Regions from separate parts of the Bradyrhizobium sp. USDA 3256 genome, predicted to be linked through region 2. Evidence: predicted binding sites of a transcription regulator. Region 2 holds the regulator's gene; each other region holds the start of a gene.
What was found. Region 2 encodes LexA, which represses DNA repair genes until DNA is damaged. Its sites were predicted from a motif close to TGTTCNNNNTGTGTTCNG; they were not measured.
Positions count from the first base shown of each region.

Region 1: ruvC (crossover junction endodeoxyribonuclease RuvC) is a predicted target of LexA. The motif match lies at 2,059-2,076, and genes of this name have one in related genera.
Region 3: ACVWY5_RS16370 (single-stranded DNA-binding protein) is a predicted target of LexA. The motif match lies at 1,941-1,958, and genes of this name have one in related genera.
Region 4: recA (recombinase RecA) is a predicted target of LexA. The motif match lies at 2,180-2,197, and genes of this name have one in related genera.

Region 1 is NZ_JBSSAE010000002.1:191,523-195,732, forward strand. Features, by position in the region: gene ACVWY5_RS02540 (methyl-accepting chemotaxis protein) at 1-927, opposite strand, end outside; gene ACVWY5_RS02545 (YebC/PmpR family DNA-binding transcriptional regulator) at 1,141-1,887, shown strand; gene ruvC (crossover junction endodeoxyribonuclease RuvC) at 2,102-2,629, shown strand; gene ruvA (Holliday junction branch migration protein RuvA) at 2,626-3,243, shown strand; gene ruvB (Holliday junction branch migration DNA helicase RuvB) at 3,240-4,210, shown strand, end outside.
Region 2 is NZ_JBSSAE010000002.1:3,475,007-3,479,216, reverse strand. Features, by position in the region: gene ACVWY5_RS18055 (ComEC/Rec2 family competence protein) at 1-1,135, shown strand, start outside; gene ACVWY5_RS18050 (hypothetical protein) at 1,132-1,356, opposite strand; gene ACVWY5_RS18045 (hypothetical protein) at 1,502-1,930, opposite strand; gene lexA (transcriptional repressor LexA) at 2,187-2,891, opposite strand; gene ACVWY5_RS18035 (molybdopterin molybdotransferase MoeA) at 3,135-4,210, opposite strand, start outside.
Region 3 is NZ_JBSSAE010000002.1:3,138,198-3,142,407, forward strand. Features, by position in the region: gene ACVWY5_RS16360 (outer membrane protein) at 4-663, opposite strand; gene ACVWY5_RS16365 (outer membrane protein) at 934-1,680, opposite strand; gene ACVWY5_RS16370 (single-stranded DNA-binding protein) at 2,129-2,620, shown strand; gene ACVWY5_RS16375 (DUF2306 domain-containing protein) at 2,874-3,272, shown strand; gene gyrA (DNA gyrase subunit A) at 3,497-4,210, shown strand, end outside.
Region 4 is NZ_JBSSAE010000002.1:4,373,212-4,377,421, forward strand. Features, by position in the region: gene ACVWY5_RS22500 (hypothetical protein) at 1-843, opposite strand, end outside; gene recA (recombinase RecA) at 988-2,076, opposite strand; gene ACVWY5_RS22510 (hypothetical protein) at 2,528-3,001, opposite strand; gene ACVWY5_RS22515 (helix-turn-helix domain-containing protein) at 3,001-3,489, opposite strand.

The DNA of each region.
Region 1 (4,210 bases), 3.3 Mb from region 2:
GCAGCGCGCTTTCAGCTTCTGCGCGAATGCGGTCACCGTCTTGCCGGCCTTGGCGACATTGTCGCCATGCGCGGCGGCTTCGCGTGTTGCCGAGTCGATCTCGCCGGCGCTGGTGCCGACCGAGACGATGAAGTGCGAAGCGGAGGCGGCATTCTGGCCCATCTCACCGGTGATTTCATTCTGCTCGGCAACCGCTCCGTTGACGTTCTCGAACACCGGGCGGATCTTTTCGATCGCCTGGGAGATGCGGTGGACCGCGTCCGCCGATCCGGTGGCGTCCTTCTGCAATACCTCGATCTTGCGGGTGATCTCCTCGGTCGCGCTCTGGGTCTGCACTGCCAGCGCCTTGACCTCAGTTGCGACCACCGCAAAGCCCTTGCCGGCGGCACCGGCGCGCGCCGCCTCGATCGTCGAGTTCAGCGCGAGCAGCGTGGTCTGCCGCGCGATCTGCGCGATCAGATTGACGACGTTGCCGATCGCGGCCGAAGACTCGCGCAGGCGATCGACATTGTCGGTGGCCTCGCGCGCCGCGGCCGCGGCGTCGTCGGCGAGCTGGCTCGCGCTGCGCACCTGCGCGCCGATGCCCTCGGCGGAGTGGGTGAAACGGTCGGCGGCTTGCGAGAACGTCGTCGCGGTGCTCTGCGCATCGCTGCTGCGGCCGGTCAGCGCATCGGTGCGGGCGCGAATGGTGGCGAGCTTGGCTGCCGTCGCCTCGGCGCCGTCGGCGACCGAGCTCGCGGCGCGCTCGAGCTGGCGGATCATCGCCCCGAGCTCGAGTTCCAGCAATTCCAGGATTTCCTTGGACGAATCCTTGGCCAAATCAGTCTCGGTCGAGACCTGAGGGGTGGCGGCCGCGGTTGGAACCTGCGGCGCGACGGCCGGCGCAGCCGGCTCCGGCACTTGCTTTCGAAACAAACCGAACGCCATGTGGGCTCTTTAGGGGCTGTGGAAAGTTGCGGCGGGACGGGGCGATCCTCGCATCCGGGCGTGAAGTCATGGTTAACAAGTGCCTCATATTCCGGCTTGCGGTAGTATTCCTCCGCCGTAGGGCCCCGCCGATCCTTTGATTTTGACCGTGAGGGGCCTATAAGGCCGCGTTTTCCATCCCTGTTCAGACCCTAAGCTCCGAAGAGACGTCGCATGGCCGGCCATTCCCAATTCAAGAACATCATGCACCGCAAGGGCCGGCAGGATGCCCAGAAGTCGAAGCTTTTCGGCAAGCTGGCCCGCGAAATCACCGTGGCGGCCAAGCTCGGCACCCCGGACCCGGCGATGAATCCGCGGCTGCGCGCCGCCGTGGTCGCGGCCCGCGCCGAGAACATGCCCAAGGACAATATCGACCGCGCCATCAAGAAGGCCGCGGGCAATGAGGGCGAGAACTACGACGAGATCCGCTACGAGGGTTATGGCCCCGGCGGCGTCGCCGTCATCGTCGAGGCGCTGACCGACAACCGCAACCGCGCTGCTTCCGACATCCGCTCCTTCTTCACCAAGTCGGGCGGCAATCTCGGCGAAACCGGCTCGGTCGCCTTCATGTTCGATCGCACCGGCATCATCGAATACGACGCCAAGGTCGCCTCCGACGACGCGATGCTGGACGCCGCGATCGAGGCCGGCGCCGACGACGTGGTCTCCAGCGAGGGCGGCCACGAGGTCTACGCCTCGCAGGACACCTTCCGCGAAGTCGCAAAAGCGCTGGAAGCGAAGTTCGGCGAGCCGCGCAAGGCGGCGCTGACCTGGAAGCCGCAGAACACCGTTTCGGTCGACGACGAGACCGGCGAAAAGCTGCTGAAGCTGATGGACCTGCTCAACGAGCACGACGACGTGCAGAATGTGTTCGCCAATTTCGAGGTGTCCGACGCGCTGATCGCGAAGATGGGCGGTTGATCCATTTGCTCCGCTGTCATCGCCCGGCTCGACCGGGCGATCCAGTATTCCAGAGACCTTCATTTGATCCGCGAGGCCGCGGCGTACTGGATCCCCAGCTTTCGCGGGGGACGACGAGCCGAGGCTGGGCGATGGGCCGAGCTGACCGCGACGGAGGCGGGGATGAGGCTCCGTTTGTGTTTCGTTCTCCCGGCGCAGGCGGTATCACTACCCCATGACATCCCAGCCGATTCGCTCTCCCGTCCGCATCATCGGTATCGATCCGGGTCTCCGCCGCACCGGCTGGGGGGTGATCGAGACCGAAGGCAATCGTCTCGTCTATATCGCCTGCGGTTCGGTCGAGCCGCCGGACGATCTGCCGCTGGCGAGCCGGCTGCTTGCGATCCATGAGGGGCTGGCTGCCGTGCTCGCCCACCACCGACCGGCGGAGGCGGCGGTCGAGCAGACCTTCGTCAACAAGGACGGCGTTGCCACGCTGAAGCTCGGCCAGGCGCGCGGCGTCGCCATGCTGGCGCCCGCAATGTTCGGTATCTCGGTCGCCGAATACGCGCCGAACCAGGTCAAGAAGACCGTGGTCGGCGCCGGACATGCCGAGAAGAGCCAGATCCAGGTGATGCTGAAGATCCTGCTGCCGAAAGCCGAGCCGCCGTCCGCCGACGCCGCGGACGCGCTCGCGGTCGCGATCACCCACGCCCATCACCGCCAGAGCACCGCGCTGCGGCTCAAGGTGGCGAACCTATGATCGGCAAGCTGAAGGGCCTGATCGATTCTTATGGCGAGGACTATGTGATCCTCGACGTCGGCGGCGTCGGCTATCAGGTGCATTGTGCGAGCCGCACGTTGCAGGCGCTGCCGTCGCCGGGCGGCGCTGCCGTGCTCTCGATCGAGACCTATGTCCGCGAGGACCAGATCAAACTGTTCGGCTTCCGCAGCGATCATGAGCGCGAATGGTTTCGCCTGCTGCAGACCGTGCAGGGGGTCGGCGCCAAGGTCGCGCTCGCGGTGCTCGGCACGCTGCCGCCGACCGATCTAGCCAATGCGATCGCGCTGCGCGACAAGGCGGCGGTGGCGCGGACGCCGGGGGTCGGGCCGAAGGTCGCCGAGCGCATCGTCAGCGAACTGAAGGACAAGGCGCCGGGCTTCGCCGATGTCGATCCCGCGGTGGTGCATCTGTCGGGCGCGATCGATAACAACCGCGCGCCGCGCCAGGTGACCGACGCGATCTCGGCGCTGGTCAATCTCGGCTACGGCCAGCCGCAAGCCGCTGCCGCCATCGCCGCCGCCTCGCGCAGCGCCGGTGAGAGCGCTGAGACTGCGCAGCTGATCCGGCTGGGCCTGAAGGAATTGTCGAAGTGAACACGCCCTCGCGCATGGTCTCGCCCGAACGCCGCTCCGACGATGTCGGTGACACCGCGCTGCGGCCGCAGTCGCTGACGGAGTTCGTCGGCCAGGCGCAGGCGCGCAAGAATCTCTCGATCTTCATCGAGGCTGCGAAGAAGCGCGGCGAGGCGCTCGATCATGTGCTGTTCGTCGGTCCGCCCGGCCTCGGCAAGACCACGTTGGCACAGATCGTCGCGCGCGAGCTCGGCGTCGGGTTTCGCGCCACCTCCGGCCCTGTCATTGCGAAGGCCGGCGATCTCGCGGCGCTGCTGACCAATCTCGAAGAGCGCGACGTGCTGTTCATCGACGAGATCCATCGCCTCAGCCCGGCGGTCGAGGAAGTGCTCTATCCCGCGATGGAGGATTTTCAGCTCGACCTGATCATCGGCGAAGGTCCCGCGGCGCGTTCTGTGAAAATCGAATTGTCGAAATTCACGCTGGTCGGCGCGACGACGCGTGCGGGGTTGCTCACCAATCCCTTGCGCGACCGCTTCGGCATTCCGATCCGGCTCAATTTCTACACCGAGGAAGAGCTCGAGAAGATCGTCACCCGCGGCGCCCGCGTGCTCAACATCGGCATGAGCCCTGATGGCGCCAACGAGATCGCGCGCCGCGCCCGCGGCACGCCGCGCATCGCCGGCCGCCTGCTGCGCCGGGTGCGCGACTTTGCTTCCGCCGCCGACGCCGATTCCGTCGACCGCGGCATCGCCGACCGGGCGCTGAGCGCGCTCGAGGTGGATAGCGCCGGGCTCGATGCGATGGACCGGCGCTATCTCACGACCATCGCCCTGAACTATGGCGGCGGGCCGGTCGGCGTCGAGACCATGGCGGCGGCGCTGTCGGAGCCGCGCGATGCGATCGAGGACATCATCGAGCCCTATCTGATCCAGTGCGGCTATCTGCAGCGCACTCCGCGGGGCCGGCTCCTGACCTCGCATGCCTT
Region 2 (4,210 bases):
GACGCTGGCAGTGGCGGCGCTGATCGTGCTCGCGATCGCGCCGGAGGCGCTGGTGCATCCCAGTTTCCAGATGTCGTTTGCCGCGACGCTCGGGCTGGTGGCGCTGGTGCAGATCGGGCTACCGAACCTGCTGGCGTCGCCCGACCATTCGGCAACCGCGCGGGTCGCGCTGTGGGGCGGGCGCGAGCTCACGATGCTGATGCTGGCCTCGCTGGTGGCGGGGCTGGCGACGACGCCCTATGCCGCGTTCCATTTCCATCGCGTGACGCCCTACGGGCTGCTCGCCAACCTCGCGGCGATGCCTGTCGTCTCGGCGGTCGTGATGCCGGCCGGCCTGCTCGGGCTCGTCGCCATGCCGTTCGGCTTCGATGGACTGTTCTGGGCGATCATGGGTCTCGGCATCGACTGGATGATCCTGGTGACGCAATGGGTCGCCGCACTCCCGGGTGCGGTCGGCCGCATGGCGGCGTTCGGCATCGGGCCGCTGATCGCAGCGAGTGCCGGCATCATCCTGCTCGGGCTGCTGCGCACGCCGCTGCGCTGGTCGGGCGCGGTGCTGCTGCTGGTGGCCTCGGTCTGGGCGCTCAGGGTGCCGCAACCGGACGTGCTGGTGTCGGGCGACGGCCGCAACGTCGCGGTGCGTGGCGGTGACGGACGGCTGCATCTGATGCACAGCGCCAAGGATGCATTTTTGGTCAAGGAGTGGCTGGCGGCGGACGCCGACGCGCGCACCGCCACCGATGCGTCGCTCGGCGAGGGCGTCTCCTGCGATGCCGGCGGCTGCGTGACCCAGGGACCCGGCGGCGCCTTCGTCGCGCTGGCGACCCGGCCGGAGGCGCTGGCGGACGACTGCGAGCGCGCAGCCCTGATCGTGACGGCGCGGCCGGCGCCGCAGGGCTGCGCGGCATCGGTGATCGATGCCGAGCGGCTGCGCCGCCACGGCGCGCTGGTGCTGCGACGGATCAGGGACGGCTACGCCGTCGATGCAGTCAAGCCCGGCGGGATCGACCGGCCGTGGTCGCCGGCGGTTCCCGGCGACGGCGAGAGCGAGACGACGCTACGCGCGCCCGCCGCCGCGCCGCGGCCTGCGGTGGATGCGACGCCGGCTGAGACCGATCTGCAGGGCGATGATTAGCTGTGGTCTGGCGAGGGGCCGCTTGGCAGCTCGAACAGGCCGAGATGATATTCGTCGGAGTCGGGGGCGTCGGGCTTCTTGACGAGAGTAAAGGAAGCCTCGGGAAATTGCTCCCAGACTTTCAGGTCGTCGGCCGTTACCGTCAGCCAACCGAACCGGAACAGGTAGCGGCCCGGTTCCGTGACGCGTCCAGCCTTTTGCCATGTGACCTTATCGACCACCGCGCACGTCCTCCGTGCCCGATGATGCGCCAAGGCGCCGGCCGACGCAAATCTCCTTCTGCGCCCCGGAAGCGGGAGTCCGGGGTCGCCCGAAATTGCTTAGGTCATTCGCCGCCGAACAGCTCATTCCGCGGCGACGATGCGCTCAACCCAAAAACAGCGTTGCGAATGCGGAGGGCCGCCGCTCCACAACCTTCGGCTTCTGCTCGACCGGCGGATGCAGCGCCGGCAATTGCAGCACGCTGACGCGCTGTCCCTCGACCAGCTGGGTCACCAGCACATGGCTGCCGTCGGGGAATTCGACCGCGTCATGATGCCGATCGGGCACGTCGGGCTCGACTTCGTTGAACACGCCGACGCGATAGTTCAGCGTCTTGGTCCAGATCCAGCGGCTGTCGTAGCGAACGTTCTCGGCGAAAGCGAGCTCGGTGCCCGGCAGCATGCAGACCGCGACAGTGGGATCGTTCTCCGAGGCAAAGCCGCGGGTCGACGTGCCGCGGAACGTCGTCGTGATCAGCGTCTCTCCGACAATGGCGGGGCGCGATGCCACGGCGTGCAGACTATAGTCACACATCGGATGGCTCCTCATTTCGAGGTAGCGACCCGTGCCTCTCCTTGAGGCATTAGGGCCTCTACCAGAGTGGACGATAGCGAACGAGCGTCTGCTCGTTTCTGGGCGATTGTACGACTGGTCCGAGATCGCTCCGATCACAAACACGCGACGCTGCGCGAGAGGTATCGGAGCGCATCGGGCAGGCCGTACGCTACACTATCATGCAAGGAACGATCCGACGTGTTGCTCGTTCCCGGCCGCCGCAAGTATTTGCAATTCAGTATTTGCGATAAAGGCCGATCAGCTTGCCCTGGATGCGGACCCGGTTCGGCGGCAGGATGCGCACTTCATAGGCGGTGTTGGCCGGCTCGAGCGCGATCGATGCGCCGCGGCGGCGGAAGCGCTTCAGGGTGGCTTCCTCCTCGTCGATCAGCGCCACCACGATGTCGCCGGTATTGGCGACGTCGTTGCGCTGGATCAGCGCCATGTCGCCGTCGAGGATGCCGGCATCGACCATCGAGTCGCCGCGCACCTCGAGCGCATAGTGCTCGCCGGCGCCGAGCATGTCGGGCGGCACGCTGATGGTGTGGCTGCGGGTCTGCAGCGCCTCGATCGGCGTACCGGCGGCGATCCGGCCCATCACGGGGACCGCGACTGGACGGTTGCCGTCGTCCTCGGCAATCGGCGGCGTGCTGGCGCGCCGGCCGAGGGTGCCTTCGATGACACTGGGCGTGAAGCCGCGGCGACCGTTGCCGGCGCCGGCCGAGAGTTCGGGCAGCTTGATGACCTCGATGGCGCGGGCGCGGTTCGGCAGGCGGCGGATGAAGCCGCGCTCCTCCAGCGCAGTGATCAGGCGGTGGATACCGGACTTCGAGCGCAGGTCGAGCGCATCCTTCATCTCGTCGAAGGAGGGCGGTACGCCGGCCTCTTTCAAACGTTCATTGATGAAACGCAGTAGTTCGTACTGTTTGCGCGTGAGCATCTCGAGTATTCCCCCGGTTGATAGCGTCGTTCGATTCCGAGACTCTTCTGGTGGGGCCTGCAGGCCGGGCCTGACCTCAGGAGCATGTGCTCAATGCACCTGCTTCCACGCGGCTTCCCGATTGTAGACACCAGTACTCGAAACAAATCATGAACGGACACTATATGTTCGATATGTGTTCCGCAACCACTTAATTTCCGGTGAACGTGTCGGGCAACGCACAATCGGCGGGGCGCGAAAACCCTATTCGGGCAGTGTCAGAATTTCGCATTCGCTGCCTTTGACGGCAGCCGCCGCAAACGGCGGACGCACGAGAAGCGCCCGTGCCGCAGCGAGATTCCCGAGCAGCGACGAGTCCTGCTGCGTCACCGGGGTTGCGACCAGCGTGCCGTCCTCGCGCGCTTCGAGACGCGCACGCAGATAGTCCTCGCGCTGGTCGTTGGCGGCGAGGTCGCGGCCGAGCAGGGCGCTTGCGCGGCGATGATGAATCACTTTCCGGCCGCTCAGCGCCCGAATCAACGGCACCAGGAACAGGAAGGCGCAGACATAGGACGACACCGGATTGCCGGGCAGGCCGATCACCCGCATCGCGCCGAGCCGGCCGTGCATCATCGGCTTGCCGGGCCGCATCGCAATCCGCCAGAACGCCATCTCGACGCCCTCGGCTTCCAGCGACCGCTTGACGAGATCGTGGTCGCCGACCGAGGCGCCGCCTGTCGTGATGAGGATATCGGCGCCGGCCTCGCGTGCCCGGCGGATGCCGGCCGTGGTCGCCTCCACCGTGTCGGCGGCAACGCCGAGGTCGACGGTCTCGGCGCCTTCGGCGCGCGCCAGCGCCCGCAGCGCGTAGCCGTTGGAATAGACGATCTGGCCGGGACCGGGCTGCGAGCCCGGCATCACCAGCTCGTCGCCGGTCGCCAGCACCGCGACCTTCGGGCGGCGGCGCACCGTCAGTTCCGGATAGTTCATGGCGGCCGCCAGCGACAGCGCGCGGTCGGACAGGCGGCTGCCGCCGGCGAGCAGCACCTCGCCCTCACGGAAGTCGACCCCGGCCTGGCGGATGTGCCGCCCGACGCTGGCGGCCTCCGAGATCGTGATGTGGTCGCCGTCGACGGCGGTGTCTTCCTGGATGATCACGGCGTCGGCGCCGCTCGGGATCACGCCGCCGGTGAAGATCCGCACCGCCTCGCCGGCGCCGACCGTCCGCTCGAACGGCCGGCCGGCGGCGACTTCGCCGATCACCTTGAGCCGGGCCTTTAGATCGGCCGCATCGGCGGCGCGCACCGCATAGCCGTCCATCGCCGACATCGGCTGCGGCG
Region 3 (4,210 bases), 340 kb from region 2:
GTCTTAGTACTTGGCGACGATCGGGCCGCCGAAGTGATAGTTCACGCCGAACTGGGCGCTGTGCAGCTCGAGCGTACCGGACGGCACGCCGAAATAGGTCTCGCTGTCGAGGCTGCGATACAGGTATTCGCCCTTGATCGACCACTGCGGCGCGATGAACGCTTCGACGCCGGCGCCGACGGTCCAGCCGGAGTGGAAGTTGCTCTGCGAGGCGGTCACGCCGAGCGCGGTGACGCTGACCTCGTTGTTGGCCCAGGCGTAGCCGCCGGTGCCGTAGAACAGCACCTTGTCGACGGCGAAGCCGAGGCGACCGCGCACGGTGCCGAGCGAGTCGATCTTGCTGCGGGCGGTGACGCCGAGCGTCGAGACCGATGCGTCGATGTCAGCGCCTGCAGCGTCGACCTCGAGGCCGTACACGATGTTGCCGGCCTGCCAGTTGTAGCCGATGGTGCCGCCGCCGAAGCCGCCCTCCATGCTCGGGGTGCCGGAGTTCTCGCTGGCGTAGCCGCCGAAGCCGCCGACGTAGAAGCCGGTCCAGTTGTAGATCGCCGCCGGCGGCGGAGCCTTCACGTAAGGCGCGCGTGCCGCCATGTCGGCAGCCATCGCCGGTGCAAAAGCGCTCAGTGCAAACATGCCGGCCGAGGCCAGCAAAACATTCCTGATTTTCAAAGTCCGAGTCCCGTTTTTCTTGCTCATTTTCTTGTTGTCCCTTCAAAGATTTTGAAGAGAGCGTCACAGCAGTGTCGCGTGACGTGCTGGTGCTTCTACAGAGAAATGCCGGAACGTGTGTATCCACGAAACCACAACGCACCGAAAACGGCCCCGGTGAGGTGCGCGTGTACACGCAACGAAAAAGCCGGCGCACAAACCAGCACAAACAAAAAGGCCGGCGCGAGGCCGGCCCTTCGTCTGGATCAAATCGGCCTGGCGCGATCAGTAGCGCGCGACGACCGGGCCACCCCACTTGTAGTTCACGCGGACGGTGACGAGGTCGACGTCCTGGCGATCGCGGATGGTGCTGTTCAGCGTGCCGTTGGGGGCGATCAGGTTGTAGGTCTTGTCCTGCATGAACAGGTGGTCGTATTCGATGCCTGCGGTCCAGTTCGGCGCGAAGCCGACTTCGATGCCGGCGCCGACGGTGCCGCCCCAGCGGGTGTCGCTGGCGCTGCCGACCAGCACGCCGGTCGGGGTGAAGTAGGTGTTGAAGCGGTTGTCGGTCAGCGCCGCGCCGCCCTTGGCGTAGAGCAGCACGTTGTTGATGGCGTAACCGATCTGGCCGGTGAACAGGCCGAATGCGTCGATCTTGGACTGGTTGGTGAACAGGCCCGGGAAGATCGCGCTGCCGTTGCTGCCCTTCAGGTCAGCCCAGTCGCCCTGCGCTTCAAGGCCGAACACCCAGGTGCCGGCCTGCCAGCGATAGCCGATCTGGCCACCGGCGACGCCGCCGGTTGCGTCATGGCAACCGTCCGAGGCGAGGAAGATGCCGGCCGGGAGCTGGTCCCAGCAATTGTGGCTCGAGCCCCAGCCGCCGTTGGCGCCGATGTAGAAACCGGTCCAGTCATAGATCGGTGCAACCACCGGCGGCGGCGCCTTGGTGTAGGGGCGCGCAGCGAGGTCGGCGGCCGCTGCAGGCGCAGCAAACGCAATCAGAGCAACCGTACCGAGCAAAAACTTCTTCATTATCAGTCCCCCAACTCCCCGATCGGCTTCCAAACGGTCCCGAAGCACGATCCCAGACGCGAGCGCCCGCGCCACGGTTGGAGCTATACGCTGATTCAACCGGAAACGCAGTCTCCCAAATGCAACACTCGCGGAGGAAGTGTCGATAAGGCAAGATACTGATTTCTTTATTATTTTTCTAAATCTTGTTGCCGGGCGTCGGCCGGTGCCGAGATCGACTGCCGCTCCGACGGCACTGGCCACTTCTACGGTTGGTTGTGGCGAACAAAACTGGAACGGCGCCGGATCCGATGCTATATCTCGAATATCGTGGATAACCGGCGCGACGGCAAAGGCGGCGAGCCGGCACCGGCGTATAGGGTCATCCACGACGCCTGCGATGTAAGTGGCGAAGGTTGAGAGTGGCGACCGATGTCCGGACGCCCGGTTTTTGAGTGGAGATGATGCGATGGCAGGAAGCGTGAACAAGGTGATCCTGGTGGGCAACCTCGGCAAGGATCCGGAAATCCGGCGGACGCAGGACGGCCGTCCGATCGCAAACCTTTCCATCGCTACCTCGGAAACCTGGCGCGACAAGGGCACCGGCGAGCGCAAGGAAAAGACCGAGTGGCACCGCGTCGTGATCTTCAACGAGGGCCTCTGCAAGGTCGCCGAGCAGTATCTGAAGAAGGGCGCCAAGGTGTACATCGAGGGTCAGCTGCAGACCCGCAAATGGACCGACCAGAGCGGCGTCGAGAAGTACTCGACCGAAGTCGTGCTGCAGGGCTTCAACTCCAACCTCACCATGCTCGACGGGCGTGGCGGTGGAGGCAGCAGCTTCTCCGATGATGGCGGCAGCGATTTCGGCTCGGCCGGACCGGTCAGTTCGGCACCGCGCCGTGCAGTCGCCGCGGGTGGCGGCAGCCGCAACAGCGACATGGACGACGACATCCCGTTCTGATGAGCGGTCGCGCTTCCGTCGATTCCGTCAGGCGCCGTTCCGTGAAGATCATTCTCCGGAGGGGCGTCCCGATTGCGGGTAGGGCTGTCTTCGTGTGGGTTATGAGGATAACCTTGCACTCGGCTGATCTCATTTGAGCATTGACAGGGAACCGTTGCGGTTCCACGGGACTTTGACACATCTCGATGTGAATGATATTTACATTGGTCTGCGGCGAGTGGAATGCCGCGAGCTTCACTCGAGGGCCGCCACCATGAGCCTCGCGCCATTGCTCGACGCCGCGCCTGCGATCCCGCTCCACGCCTTTGCCGCGATGGCCGCCTTCGTGCTCGGCTCCATCCAGCTCGCCGCCCCCAAGGGCACGCTGCCGCACCGGACCCTCGGCTGGATCTGGGTGATCCTGATGCTGGTGGTCGCCGGAAGCTCGTTCTGGATCCATCAGATCCAACTGGTCGGTCCCTGGAGCCCGATCCACCTGCTGTCGATCTTCTCGCTCGCCATGCTGGCGCTCGGCGTGACGGCCGCACGGAGCCACAATGTCCGCCGCCACAGGTTCACGATGATCGGCATCTTCTTCGGCGCACTGCTCGTCGCCGGGCTGTTCACCTTCATGCCCGGGCGGATCATGCACGCGGTGGTTTTCGGCCACTGACGGGAGAGGCGAGTAGCGAATGGCGGATAGCGATAGGGGATTTTTCCATTGGCTATTCGCCCTTCGCTACACGCTTCGCGACCAAGCAGCCGGAACCTCGGCGCTCCACCCGTAAGTGCATGAAAAAACGAACGGAAAAACGGCTTGCCGGAGCCGCGCAAGGGTGGTTATCAGGCCCCTGATGGGCTATATGATTCCCCAGTAGAACCGACCGGATTTCCCCATTGTCCGATAACGACGACCACAAGCCCGGCGAGCCGCCGGGACCCTCAGATATTCGTCCCGTTTCCATTCTCGACGAGATGAAGAAGTCCTACCTCGATTACGCGATGAGCGTGATCGTGTCGCGTGCGCTGCCCGATGCGCGCGACGGGCTCAAGCCGGTGCACCGGCGCATCCTCTATTCGATGCATGAGCAGGGACATACGCCGGACAAGAAATACGTGAAATCCGCACGCGTCGTCGGCGACGTGATCGGTAAATATCACCCGCATGGCGACCAGTCGATTTACGACGCGATGGTCCGCATGGCGCAGGATTTCTCCCTGCGCGTGCCGCTGATCGACGGCCAGGGCAATTTCGGTTCGGTCGACGGCGATCCGCCGGCCGCCTATCGATATACGGAAGCGCGGCTGACCCGGGCGGCGCTTGCCGTTCTGGCCGACATCGACATGGAAACCGTCGATTTCCAGCCGAACTACGACAACTCCGAAAAAGAGCCGTCGGTTCTGCCGGCCCGGTTCCCGAACCTCTTGGTCAATGGCGCCGGCGGCATCGCCGTCGGCATGGCGACCAACATCCCGCCGCATAATCTCGGCGAGGTGGTCGATGCCTGCGTGGCGCTGATCGACAATCCGGCGCTCACGATCGACGAGCTGATCGACATCATTCCCGGACCGGACTTCCCGACCGGCGGCGTCATCCTGGGCCGCCAGGGC
Region 4 (4,210 bases), 900 kb from region 2:
GGTGAGCGACAACCGACTGTACAGGAGTCGTTCTCGTCGGGCCTTCAAATCGTCGGCCCCCTCGATCTCGGCGGGGAATCCGGTCAGGACCGGTGATGGACAATCGGCGAGCCGGTCCAGGATCAGCTCCGCTTCCTGAAAATCGAACACGCCGCGCTCCCTGTTCAGCTCGCTCGAAAGGACCTGTGGGCTTGTCTTGCCGTCGGCGACGAGATCCAGCATCCGCGGTTCGGACGCGCCGAGGCCGGTGTCTCGCCCGGGCAGCTCCTCGAGCAACGCAATCAGCGCCGCGCGGAGCTGCGGGATGGCCGACAGATCCTGCATGAGAAGGTCGAAACAGGGCTCGGGCGTCGGAGCGCGATAGGCATTCCAGGCGCGACTGGCCAATTCCAGCCGATCATCCGTCACCGCAAGTGCAGGCAATCGCCATTTCGCCGAGCTCTCACTTCGGTACCTGCCGATCTCGACATCGGTCTGGACCAGCTTGAGCTTCGCTACGATGTGGCGGTGCGGGCGGAGCACGAGCAACCAGGCCAGCACCAGCTGGTCATTCGGCTGAGGATCGGCCCATAGCTCGACCCTGTCGCAACGCTCACACAGCTCGACAAGTCCGACGTCCCGACCAATCGAGCCGGTCCATCTTGAACTGTCGAAGTCGAGCCAGTGCGTGTCGAAATCGACATGCTTTGCAGAACGCGGTTCCAGCAGGGTCGTGAGGTCAGCCGACGAGGGCATTTTCCTCCAAACGAAGCGCGGCCTCAAGCCGACGACGATATCCGCCCTTCCCGCCTGCCTCAGGCGATAGCTCGCGAGATCGCTTGTCGCCAGGATCAGACTCGTCACGACGCTCTCCAGCTACGCACGGTGGCATCAGCACCGCAAGCTGAGGATCAACTGCTTCACGAAACACACACAAAACCAAACGGGCGCCGAAGACGTCGGCAACTCAACGTCCTCAGCGCCCGCTTGCAGCGAAATAATTGAGCCTTACTCTTCCGTCGGCTCCTCGCCCTCGGCGTCGCGCTCGGGCGTGCCGGCGAGGATCTGCTCGGAGATCAGGCCGGAGTTCTGCCGGATCGCGGCTTCGATCTTGGCGGTGATGTCGGGATTCGACTTCAGGAATGCCTTGGAATTCTCGCGGCCCTGGCCGAGCCGCTGGCTGTCATAGGAGAACCAGGCGCCGGACTTCTCGACGATGCCGGCCTTGACGCCGAGGTCGAGGATCTCGCCCATCTTGGACACGCCCTCGCCATACATGATGTCGAACTCGACCTGCTTGAAGGGCGGCGCCAGCTTGTTCTTCACCACCTTGACGCGGGTGGTGTTGCCGACCACCTCGTCGCGCTCCTTGATCGCGCCGATGCGGCGGATGTCGAGGCGGACCGAAGCGTAGAATTTCAGCGCGTTGCCGCCGGTGGTGGTCTCCGGCGAACCGTACATCACGCCGATCTTCATGCGGATCTGGTTGATGAAGATCACCATCGTGTTCGACTTGTTGATCGAGGCGGTGAGCTTGCGCAGCGCCTGGCTCATCAGGCGGGCCTGCAGACCCGGCAGCGCATCGCCCATCTCGCCCTCGAGCTCGGCCTTCGGCACCAGCGCCGCGACCGAATCGATCACCAGCACGTCGACCGCGCCAGAGCGCACCAGCGTGTCGGCGATCTCGAGCGCCTGCTCGCCGGTGTCCGGCTGCGAGATCAAGAGCTCGTCGATGTTGACGCCGAGCTTGCGCGCATAGACCGGATCGAGCGCATGTTCAGCGTCGATGAAGGCGCAGATGCCGCCCTTCTTCTGGCCTTCCGCCACCGTGTGCAGCGCCAGCGTGGTCTTGCCCGACGATTCCGGCCCGTAGATCTCGACGATGCGCCCCTTCGGCAGGCCGCCGACGCCGAGCGCGATATCGAGCCCGAGCGACCCCGACGACACCGTCTCGACATCCATCGAACGGTCGTTCTTGCCGAGCTTCATCACCGAGCCCTTGCCGAACTGGCGCTCGATCTGGGAGAGCGCGGCTGAGAGGGCCTTGGACTTGTCCATGGAGGATCCTTCGACGATACGCAGTGCGGTGGCGGACATTTGGGATGTGCTCCTTATGGCGGGGATTCGCTAGCGGGAAAAACGGGCGATGAGATCAGGCGGAATGCGTTGTTGATTGGAACCTCGTACCACATTTGTTCTAGGTTCGCAATATGTTCTTTCGGGCAGACCGGCGCTGGCCTGTTTCCATCCCTAGTGGCCTGTTTTGAAAATTGCAGTGGCCTAGTTTGGGGTTAACCCATTTTCAACCAAGGCCCGTCCGCTGTTCTCGGTAGGACTACCTAGTGGTCCAGCAGATGTTCTGGCCCCATAACTTCGGGTGGGTCGCGATGTGTTCTTTGCTTGGAACAAACGTGCTTTGCAGCGCGTCAGTCTCTAGCCTCCAAAGTCAGCCCAGGTAGCTCCGGACTGCTGGAGGAAAACCCGTCCCGGACGGGTTGGCGGCCCCCGATTGGGGCCGTTTAAATTTCAAGGAAAATGTAAGGCCGCCTCAGTTGGCGGCCTCTTCTTGAGGTGGCCTTGAAATCACTTGAAGCGATCCAAGTCCATATCTTTTCCCCTCTCTAACGGCAGACACTCGCAGCCGTCCCTCGCGCTTGATTTCTAGTGGGCTAAATTCAAAAGCCAAGGCGATACCAAGCATAGGGTCATCATTATCCGGAGCGGGCGCTGGTAGCTTCGAAAGGACTTCGCTAGGAAAGGCCTCTGCTCGCGCAGACGGTTTGTCATCATCGTCGCCCGGCATATGAACTTCGAATACGACCGGCCCATCTGGATCGGTTATGCGTTGGCGATAACCGACATGAATGCAGAACTTATAAAGCACAGCCGGCAGAGGCCCCAGTATATTTAGTTCGCTGCCGATGTAGGCCCCAACATAAGTCTGTTTGTTATTTACCTCGTGTCTGATGTCGTCGCAAAAAATGCAGAACCCCTGCGGGCTGGCGTTAGCTTCAAACTCCATCAGCCAACCACCCTAACCAGCTTATCTCCGGCATTGCCGGAGGCTGTTATAGCATATTTCGAGTACGAATACGTTCTAGCTGTGCCCGGCAAAGATTGTTCGGCCTTCGTTGCGGCAAACTTATTTAGGAGATCGGCGTCAAAGCTTCTCTTCTCAAAATTTTCCCGTGATTGATTTTTCATGCGGCGCAGCCAATCGCTCCATTCAGGAAACTGGACGAGCAACGGAAGATCAAACGCCTCCGCAATTTCTAGCAGGGTTTGAAGGGAGACTTTGCCATACTCAGGATCTTCAAGTTTGGAAATCCAGCTCTGCGGTTTGTCGCAGCGCTTTCCTAACTCTGTCTGAGACCACTCCCGCCCCTCTTGTTCGCGCAGAATCCGGATGGCCAGAGCGATATGCGTGCGAACTTGATCAGCCATGTAGGCGTGGCGAAACTCTCGATCAGAAAGCTGATCGATGAATTCCTTAGTCCAAGATGAAGTCATGGGGACAACTTCGTTTGGCATCGGACTGAACCTCACTCTTACGTGCTAATCCAACAGCACAGGCATTACTCGGTACGAACTTTCCGCCCTTTTCGATGGCGCAGAAAACCATCGTGAAGCAAAAGTCGGTACGGAATCCCAGCGGGCGATGCTGAACATTCCCTACCTCGAATCGAATTTCCCCAAGCCCCGCACACTCATGTCGAAGCCAGCGAAAGGGTTTCGGTATCCAGAGTTCAGGATCGAGTTGGCGCAAGGTTTGTAGGCGCGAAATGAATTTGCCTTGGACTGCCCTTGGCTGGCTGTTGAACCAAGCGCGTATTTCATTTGAGCCTGCAGCGTTCACATAACAACGAAAATCCCAGACAACAGGCATGATATATGATTTTTCGTATATTGCGAGTGAAATCCGCTTGTGCGGATATATGAAATTTGATATATATCCCTCGACCTCAAAAAAAGCCCATCCAATCAATCGATTAGATGGGCCTTTCAAAAGGTCGGGGGTAGCAGGTTGCCGGAGAGCCCTTACGAAGTTCACCCGGTCGGTTCAATTCCGACTACCTCCACCGAGAAGTGGGACCGCCTTGGTTGCAGCCTCAGCGGCCCCGATCATACACCCCGGGATTGTGCCCCGAAGCGAATGACCATCTGGGCAATATACGCTTTGCAGAGCGTTTTGCCAGCTTCGCGACGGGCCAATCCCCTAGCACTTTAGAGG